3 regions of the Paenibacillus sp. PK4536 genome follow, and region 1 is predicted to be linked to each of the others. Evidence: riboswitches for the same ligand, from Rfam matches in the RefSeq annotation. Region 1 holds a riboswitch; each other region holds the start of a gene.
What was found. A riboswitch is a leader RNA that binds a small molecule or an ion and turns the genes downstream of it on or off. The one in region 1 is predicted to bind cyclic di-AMP.
Positions count from the first base shown of each region.

Region 2: another riboswitch for cyclic di-AMP. It lies ahead of kdpF (K(+)-transporting ATPase subunit F); the one in region 1 lies ahead of PO903_RS05810 (resuscitation-promoting factor).
Region 3: another riboswitch for cyclic di-AMP. It lies ahead of PO903_RS04710 (hypothetical protein); the one in region 1 lies ahead of PO903_RS05810 (resuscitation-promoting factor).

Region 1 covers NZ_CP126313.1:1,252,966-1,256,250, reverse strand. The annotation lists gene rnmV (ribonuclease M5) at 1-470, opposite strand, end outside; gene PO903_RS05810 (resuscitation-promoting factor) at 663-1,781, opposite strand; cyclic di-AMP (ydaO/yuaA leader) riboswitch at 2,105-2,328, opposite strand; gene PO903_RS05805 (TatD family hydrolase) at 2,524-3,285, opposite strand, start outside.
Region 2 covers NZ_CP126313.1:3,465,119-3,468,403, reverse strand. The annotation lists gene kdpA (potassium-transporting ATPase subunit KdpA) at 1-1,260, opposite strand, end outside; gene kdpF (K(+)-transporting ATPase subunit F) at 1,280-1,360, opposite strand; cyclic di-AMP (ydaO/yuaA leader) riboswitch at 1,609-1,791, opposite strand; cyclic di-AMP (ydaO/yuaA leader) riboswitch at 1,853-2,056, opposite strand; gene PO903_RS15565 (carboxypeptidase regulatory-like domain-containing protein) at 2,359-3,285, opposite strand, start outside.
Region 3 covers NZ_CP126313.1:1,010,847-1,014,131, reverse strand. The annotation lists gene PO903_RS04720 (universal stress protein) at 1-473, opposite strand, end outside; gene PO903_RS04715 (hypothetical protein) at 515-973, opposite strand; cyclic di-AMP (ydaO/yuaA leader) riboswitch at 1,367-1,560, shown strand; gene PO903_RS04710 (hypothetical protein) at 1,681-2,076, shown strand; gene PO903_RS04705 (oxidoreductase) at 2,171-2,887, shown strand; gene PO903_RS04700 (hypothetical protein) at 2,938-3,261, shown strand; gene PO903_RS04695 (hypothetical protein) at 3,261-3,285, shown strand, end outside.

The DNA of each region.
Region 1 (3,285 bases):
TTATGGAACTGCTTTCCATTGCCATAACCTATGCCGAGCAGATTGCCCATTTTCATTCGTCGCTCCGCAGCATCAGGTTGCATCACAAGTCCTGTCATGATCAGATCTTCCCAATCGATCAGAACTTCCGCTTCTGGCATCTCAGAGTGTACACGCGCCAACGCTTCACGAATAGCTTCTGGAGAAGCATTTTCGACACCGATATCACCTTTGAGCGTAGCTTCACTTTCAGGGATAAAAGCATGCTTACATCCAGGGACTTTCTGCGCTACGATCTTACGTATCCGTTCACCTGCAAAATCAGGATCAGTTAATATAATTACACCACGTCGTTCTTGAGCTAATTTTACACGACGAATCACATGAGCACCTATAGCTGAGCCGCCTGTCTCGATCGTATCTGCGTCTACAGCTCTTTTAATCGCTACGGTATCGTCTCGTCCTTCCACAACAATCACTTCTTTAATCACGTTGATTGTACGCTTCCCTTCACTCTCTAAATGATAAGATAATCTGTTCGATATTCATCTTAACAGAACAAAAAGAAGAGGATTTATCCTCTTCTTTTTGTTTTCTTTATGCACGCTCATAGTTAATATTATTTATATCATATAACAGATGACTGGGCTTAAGCAATGGTGCTATCCCAATCAACACCCTCTCTAGGGTTTAACCGGGCCAATTACATATACAGTGTAACCGGATTTGCGTCCAAATGCTCTCGCTTGGCTCAAGCTGTCTATATACACGTCGATTTTATTACCGTTAATAGCACTACCGGTATCTTCAGCACGGCGGAAGCCAATGCCTTCAATGTATACCCACCATCCCATAGGAATGACACTCGTATCGACTGCAATCGTACGACCTTCTGTTACGCGTGCTCCCGAAGCAGTCACTGTACCTAGACCAGGTTCTTGAGACGAATAAGCAGTTAGAGATACATTGTTCAGTACTTTCGCATAAGAGAAATCTACACCTGCTTTGGAAGTACTATTACTTGATCCTCCACTAGAAGAAGCAGCTGCGAGAAGTTTAGGCTCCTCTTTTTTGGTACCAATAGCTACAATCTTATCTTTTACTTTTGCGGTTGTTTTTTTATCAACCATACGTTTGGAGACGAATTCTCCATCTTCGTATACTTTCTCGATGTATTGAACCACTTTACCTGTTTGACCGCCTTGCACTAACTTGGTTTTACCTTCAAGCATAGAACCATCGGTTTTTTTAACCGTTTGATATGGAATCTTGACTACTTTTTTCGCTACAAATGATTTGGTACGCACAATCTTGATATCCATATTGTCATGAACTGACGATTCCATCGCAGGTGTTAATTGATCTTCACCTGACAGTGTTAACCCAGCCTGCTCCAATGTGTTACCAACTGTTTTAGAGGTGGTATAAATTTTCTTGGTTCCACCATCTGCCGTAATGTTTACTGCAACCGCATGGTTAATATAAACTTTGTCCCCATCCTGAAGCGCGCCATTCATAGGCATAGATACTTTATCTTGTGGTGCCACTTTAATTTGATTTTCATCAAGCAGTTGAGAAAGCATCAATTTACGTGTTTCCACGGTTTGTGCTTTGCCGTCAATGACTACAGAAATATTTTTACCCGCTTGATTATAAAGTAGGGACAATAGCATCGCTGCAAGAGCGATCACTAATAATGCAGCCCACAATACATAGCGTAGGTTTTGTTGCTTCCAACTCAGCGCGTAAGACATGCTGGATGAGCGCGAACCATGGGTTTTTTCGAAAGGAGCAATTGCCACTTCTTCCGTCCTCCTTCATAGTCTCGCCGTCTAGCTGTGACGTAATTGTATATGACGCGACTATATAACAGAATTTTCACAGGCTGATCGTAAGCATAAGATTACCAAATCTGTGTGATAATCTTTCGTGATGTTCAAAAATGCCTGCGCCATGGTCAGTCTAAGGGACACACCTAATATCTGAAAGATCAAATTTCAAATATCGTATTCTCTGAATCTTTTCGTTTAGCCCAAAACAAAAGAAGCCTCTGGAAAAGAGCAAAGCAACTTTTCCTTGGCTTCCGACGTATCTAAATACAGTTCGGAAAACGTTAGAAAATACGAGGTTGCCTCTGCATCGCTTACGGGGTTAGCTGTCGGATTCGGACACATCATATTTCTTGCCCTTTGAAGGCTCCTCCGCTCATGGCGCGAGTACCTCCAATTCACCCCATAGACCCTGTAAAAGGAATCATACATAATGACTTCGGTATTCTGATAATAATGGCTTGAAGACATATGTTGGTTCCCCCGTTTTCCTATGCAGGAAACTCAGCGAGACCGAATCATGGAATCTTGCGTAATAACAGCAAGATTAAATCACTGATGAAATAATATCCCGAACCCAACCCTCATGTAAAGCGACCAGCAAGCACGTTTTTCTGAATAAATGGTTAAAAAGTTGTCATATTCTTCTGTTTTTTGGTTATAATTTATTCATATATCCGTTTAACGCTGTTTTTTGCGTGATTTACTCTCTTTTTCACCGAATGCCAAATCGTTCCAGTGCATTTTTAGTTGTAATTGTACTAATTTCTTCCAGTGATACCCCTTTTAGCGCAGCAGCAGCTTCTGCTACAAGTGTCACATAACCGGACTCATTTCGTTTTCCACGATAAGGATGTGGTGTCAAAAATGGGGAGTCTGTTTCAAGCAAAAGACGGTCCATTGGAACCTGTTGTAACACCTCTTTAGGTTGCTTCGCATTTTTGAAAGTAATCGGTCCTCCAAACGATAAATGAAAGCCCATATCGAGACACATTTTAGCCGTTTCCCAGCTACCTGAAAAGGAGTGCATAACCCCTCCAACTTCATGTGCTTTTTCTTCGCGCAAAATCTTAACAATATCTTCATGAGCATCACGATTATGGATAACAATCGGCATATTAATCGAACGTGCTAGACCGATTTGTTCACGCAATACTTTATGCTGTACTTCTTTCGGTGAAGTATCCCAGTGATAATCCAGACCAATTTCACCAATTGCTACTACTTTTTCATGTTTGCATAGCGATTCGATCCATTCCAGATCTCCAGGTTGCATATGAATCGCATCTACAGGATGCCAGCCAATAGCCGCATATATAAATTCATAACTTTCGACTAATTCCATCGTGGTGGGAATCGTTTCACGGTTGAATCCCACATTGATCATTCGGGTTACCCCTTGTGCATAAGCACGCTCAATCACTTCTTTACGATCATCGGCAAATTCGATCGAATCCAAATGAGTATGTGTATCAAA
Region 2 (3,285 bases), 2.2 Mb from region 1:
TGTGACGGCAATCAATTTCATTTCTTTGCCTTCAATTTTGCGACCGAGAAATTCAGGTGTGCGTCCAACCATAAGACCGGATAAGAACACCGCAATAATGGCATACATTAGAATATTCAACAGTCCTACACCTGAACCGCCAAATACTGTATTTAGCATCATATTTCCTAATGCAATCAATCCACCGAGTGGTGTTAACGTATCATGCATGTTATTGACAGCACCAGTCTCTGAAGCGGTAGTAACTACAGAGTAGAACGAAGATTGAGCTTCGCCTAATCGTACTTCTTTACCTTCCATCGATCCTGCATTGTGCTGGATACCTAATTGATTAATCAATGGATTTCCTTGATATTCACTTGCAAGAGATACACTAAGCATCACGACAAACATCATAACCATCGAAACGAATAATACTCGGCCTTGCTTCGAGTTGCCGACCATTTTACCGTACGTAAATGGTAATGACATTGGAACCAGTAACATCATCAGCATTTGCAACATATTACTGAATCCGCCTGGATTTTCAAAAGGATGTGCAGAGTTGGCTCCAAAATAACCACCACCGTTATTCCCTAATTCTTTGATCGCTAGAAATGATCCAATTGGACCTACACCAATCTGTTGCTCTGTTCCTTGTAACGTCTGAGCTGTCACTACAGTATGCAACGTCTGCGGCATACCTAATCCAACAAACACAAGCGCCATAATAAAAGTAAGAGGTAGCAAAATCCGTGTAATTGCTCGTACTAGATCCGTAAAGAAATTACCTAGAGGCTTACCGGTTATTCCTCTAATAAATGCAATTGCAACCGCAATCCCTGTTGCCGGTGATACAAACATCATAAAGATAATTGCTGTCATCTGTGAAAATAAAGATAAACCACTTTCACCACTATAATGCTGTAAATTGGTATTCGTCATAAAGCTAATCGCTGTATTGAACGCTAGATCAGGGCTCATATTCGTAATGCCCGCTGGGTTCAAAGGTAATACATGTTGAAGACGGAAGATCGCATAAGCGATAAGCAAGATGACTGTATTACTGATCAATACGGCTCCAGCATATTGCTTCCATGTCTGATTTTCACCTTTGATTCCACCGAACCTGTAAATCCATTTTTCAATAGGATGAAACCAACGATCTAATCGATTGGGTGTATTGTCAAAAGCATGTGCAATATAATGTCCGGTTGGACGAGCGATGATTAAAGCGATAATAAAAGTGACTGCAATTCCGATATATGAAAAGATACTCACGATGTTCTCCCCTGACCCATTAGAATTTTTCTGGATAAATTAATGCGTAACATAGATAAATGGTTAATCCACCAATAATAATCCACAGCAGCCAAGTCATCGCTCATTCCTTCTTTCTCCGATAGCTACAGATGCCCATTGCAGCAACCCGCTCAACCCTACAGTAATCAACAAAACCAATCCAATCATTAATATATCCATCATATGTGAAGAACTCCCTGCATTCATTTTGGTTACTATGATTTGCTAAAAAAGGCACAAAAAAAGAAGCCTGGAGAAAAGCAGAACTTTTCCCCAGACTTCTACAAACACGCACACTTATCGTGTACCTGCCGAGTTGCTGGTTAGGAGTTCTCCCTTATACGCTTACGGAGTTAGCTGTCGGATTCGGGCTGGAAGATTGCCCGTTCCGGTAGATACCGGAATTCACCCCATGTTGTGTAGATCCTGATCATTTCCTATCAGTCCTCTTCATCAACGATTGGTTCCCCCGCTTTTCATATGCATATGAAAATTAAGCGTTGTGACATTGTTAACATATCAAAAAACACAGAGTCGTATTACACTGTGTCAGATCGGCACAAGCTTCACACTTCTCTCCTATCCACGCTTACGAGGTTAGCTGTCGGATTCGGGCGGTGAGAGTCGCCCTACTGCATTGTCTGACTGTACCATGGTTAGTCAGTATGCAGATTCACCCCAACGATTCACATTCCGGCTCTCACACCGTTTTGTGAAATCGCAATTTGGTTCCCCCGTTTTTCGGTTAGCACCGAAAACTCAGCGATCAAAAACATTGGAAACTTCATTTATATCAGTTGCTGAATCGTATTCATCAACTGCCTGCAATGAATAATACGCCTGTCCTTGTCAACTGTAAAGCTGAGAAAAGACGCAAAAAAAGCTGTGAATCATCACAGCTTTCATTTTCAGATAACTATTGAAAAGTTATCTATCGCAGGCTCCTATTTTCTCTCTTTTTCATCGTTTCTCTACTTTTTCACTGTTGTTACATCGCATTTATCATTCATTTACAATAGATTCTGAAAACGGTTATGTCATTTTTTACGCAAGATGCTATCATTTTTAAAATTATGGTCAACCTGTGTAGATTTCATAAGCGAAATGATACAGTGTGCTAATGTCTGAATTTAATGGCTTACCGTTGCTGAAAAATTGGATTCTGACAATATCATAATAATGTCTGTATTTGGATGATTGGAACGTATATTGCCCTACTCCTGGATTATCAATATTGACTGGCATTGTAAAGTTACCTGAAGCATCTGTCGTAGCTGTTCCGGGAATCACTTTGCCATTGAGAATTGTAGTGATATTAGTCGTTACGATAGCGTTCGCTACCGGATTGCCTGTAGCATCAAAAGCACGACCTGAGATCACGATATTGTTTTTGACACGCCACTTATTACCTTGTCCATAATTAATAAATCCATAGACACCACCATCTGTTGTAATATTACTAATCGCAACTCTGGATACATCTGCTGTCTGATAATTAACAGATAATTTGTATGGAGTCGTTAGATCAAATGTAGAAGGTGCTAAGACTTGAATATAATACGTTCCTGCGGGTAGTGTGACTTGACCGTTGGTATTCTGTGCCAGTGTTCCTTGACTCACCAGATTCGCATTAAATAACTGTAATTGATACGTTCCATAAGCAGATGTGTTGTCTAGACGAAGGTTCATTTTGGATTGAGCTGTCAAAGTGACTTTTGTCCAATCCTCGTCAAAACGATTATCAATATTCTGTGTGCTGACAAAAGGTGCTGATCCTTTATCTTTGGCTAACCATGGATTATCATCAGGCTCGCTTGCATCATAACTGTCTGAAGTGACAGCAAATACAGTAAATGGATTAGTGGTATCTGCTCCTTGATAAGAACTTACTCTAATAAAATAATATCCTGCTTTGGCAATATGACTAAGCTGTTCATATTGTGTTGGACCTTTGGTAGAAAAAGCAACCTGCTCGATCTCAGATGTCTCTTCATTCAAATAATA
Region 3 (3,285 bases), 240 kb from region 1:
CGTGTGGTCTGAACGACTTCTACATCTACACCTTCTTCATGCGTTTCTTCTAACTGCGCTTGCATCCGCTGTACGGCTACAATATGTAGATCAATCGCTCCCAACTTTTCCAATAGATCATTCACGATAGAACCTTTCATGATTTCTTGCCAGCGTGTCTGAGCAGATTGTCCAATAATCAATTGCGTCACATCATGCTTTTGAGCAGTTGAAGCAATAATATCAGCAGCTTCTTGTCCATGACTTTCTAAAAGGACAAATGTACCTCCTGCTTCTTCGGTCAATTTGCACCATGCCTCTACATATTTCTCTTCTTGCTGATCCATCTCATCGATCGGGTGATCAATCACACTGAGTACACAGAGTGGGGACTGAATCAATTGAGATAAATGAATACCACGCCTGATCAACCGTTCTCCATTGGGCCCATAATACACACACACCATAATCTTTTCAGAATTCAAGAAAGGCACACTCCTTTATTTCGTAGTTATGATCCATTAACCAGAATTGTTCAAAAGGAATAATAAGCGATGGTGTAATCTAACAAAAAAGCATGATTAATAAGCGCATCTGACGATGTCCACACATCAGGTGAATCTTGTAGTCGAATCCGCAGTTCAGTCAATGCTTCTAAAGCAACCTGACTACGTACACTTCCCCAATTCTGTTGCTGCTGATCGATATGAGAAAGTGCTTGATCTAGAGGGCATTTTTTGAGTGATGTAAATACTCGACTCCATTTCACCAGATCCAGATGCTGAACTTGATCTGTAAATGAATATTCCGCCCAGCCTGTAACTCCATGACTTGCGATTTTTAACAGCCCACAGTGTAGATAGCCATCCATTTCAGGTAAGGCTAGACGGCGATTATCATACTGAAATACTTCAATAGAATGAATAACATGGACAGATGTGTTGCTAGTGGATACCGCATGAGTAACAGGTGAAATGGCCGATAACAGACTCATCAAAAATCTACGCTCCTTTAATATGATGTTTCTTTGCCTAATCCAATCACGATCCGTGTATCTGTCTATAACGGTATACTTGATGTCAGATATTGTTAGCAATCATAGTCCGCTCAGAGAAAGAAGTAAAATCAGACCTGAGTATTAAAAAGATCATATATCTGTGAAAACAACCATGTAATCGGATTCATTCTATTCATTCATACGGTAATGTCTTGTATACTCATCAATGCGTCGGTTTATCCATTTATCCTGTAAAAGAAAGTAAAACAGCGCTAGATGAAGGAAATAGAACATTAGAACCCTACAATCGACTGGATTGCTCTATATCCGAATATAGCGAGCTTCAGTACTGCTTTACAAACGAAAAGAGCGGGCGTATGATTTCTTTCAAGTTCATTACAGCTTAATGGCTGAAAAGGGTATCAATAGACCTTTCAATCAGCGGGGGAACCATAAGAATAGACACTATGCTAGTGAGCTATTCAGGGGTGAATCAGAGCAGTTGGTGAAGACCGATAACTCTGTAGGGAGACTCTTACTTCCGAATCCGTCAGCTAACCTCGTAAGCTGCAATAAGAGAGACGACAATAATCAACTACGCCATGATAAGATGCCGCAGGCACTTGTCTTAGAAGCTGATGAAGAGGTCCTCTTCTAACGGCTTTTTTTTGTTGTCTACAATGGGTGGAGGAGCGCGAACAAGGATGGAATATGAGCAGGAATTTGTACTGGTATCACCGGCTACTGTAGCAGGGGAGCAATTTATGCAATTGTTAAAAGTGAAAAAGATTCCATTTGCAGTGATCGTGAACAGTCAAGCCGATCAACTTCGATATCAGAAAATGGGGATTGAACATGTGCTAGTGATCGACACACAGCGACAAGAGTTATGGCGGATTCCAGAGTTGAAGATTGGCAAAATTTATTTATTTGAACGCAGTCTACCGCTCTGTTGTCGTTATATCCAGATCTGCCGAACATGGTCATCACAGCAACTCTATGTTATTACAGAAGGCAACCAATCCCGATTGATTTATCGTGGACTGGGCGCCGATTACATTATTCATACGAATGGGAGCAGTGCTTCCTTTTTGTTATAAAAAGGGGCTGTAGATCGATCGCTCATTTTATTTTGCAATTTGCTGATGATATCTTGATAATGAAGAAGATAGGGAATCAAGGCGATGCGCAGAAATGGAGATGATCGTGATCGGTAAAACAGCATTAGTCGCAGGAGCCACAGGTCTAGTAGGCAAAAAGTTGCTGCGCCAGTTATTAGAAAGTACAGAATACACTCAAGTGATTGCTCTTGTCCGCCAACCTGTGCAACAACTGCAACATATGAAGTTGCAACAGGTTGTGGTGGATTACAATAAATTGCAAGATTATCGAGCGGATATGAAAGCAGATGATGTATTCTGTTGTCTGGGAACAACGATTAAGCAAGCAGGAACACAGAAGCAGATGATCGAAATTGATGTTATTTATCCATTTGCGGTAGCGCAGATTGCGTATGAGCAAGGAGCCAAACAGTTTATCGTTATCAGTTCTATGGGGGCCGATCCGAAGTCCAGTATCTTTTATACACGGATCAAAGGAGAACTGGAACAGCGATTACAACAGATTGGATATACCTCGTTGTCGTTGATTCGTCCATCTTTATTGCTTGGTAAGCGTAAAGATAGCCGTGCAGGCGAGCAATTTGGCACTGTCATCTCTCAGGCATTATCTTTCCTTATGGTGGGTCCTCTTCGTAAATATCGGGGAATAGAAGCAAGTGCAGTCGCTCTAGCGATGTATCGAATTGCACAGACCGCCAAACCCGGATCGCATGTGTATCTTTCAGATCGTTTGCAGCGGATTGCCGATGAATCACAACCTACGACTTCTTCTACTAAAAAACGGAGTTGACGTCATCATTTGTACGTATTAGTTCAATTATAGAAATGGAGAATTATAATATGCCTCAATTAGAACCTAAGCAAGCAGCTTCAACGATCGAAAAATGGATTTCTTTTTACGATATGGATAATGCCAAAGCATGGGATAAAGACGATTATCCATTTATCCAATCTTCCTGCAAAGTGATGCGCAGTGCAATTCAAGCGTTACGTGGTAAAGCTCCAGCACAACCGAATGAGCGCCGTAAAATAGCGACTGGATTAGAAGAATGGTTAGATGACTCTTTTATGGATGATCCAAATGAATGGGAAAAAGAAAATAAAGCGTTTGTACAAGAAGCGTTAGAAGCGATTCAGTTTACGATTCAGTTTCTACAAAAATAATGAATAATGAGCAGACATACTCTA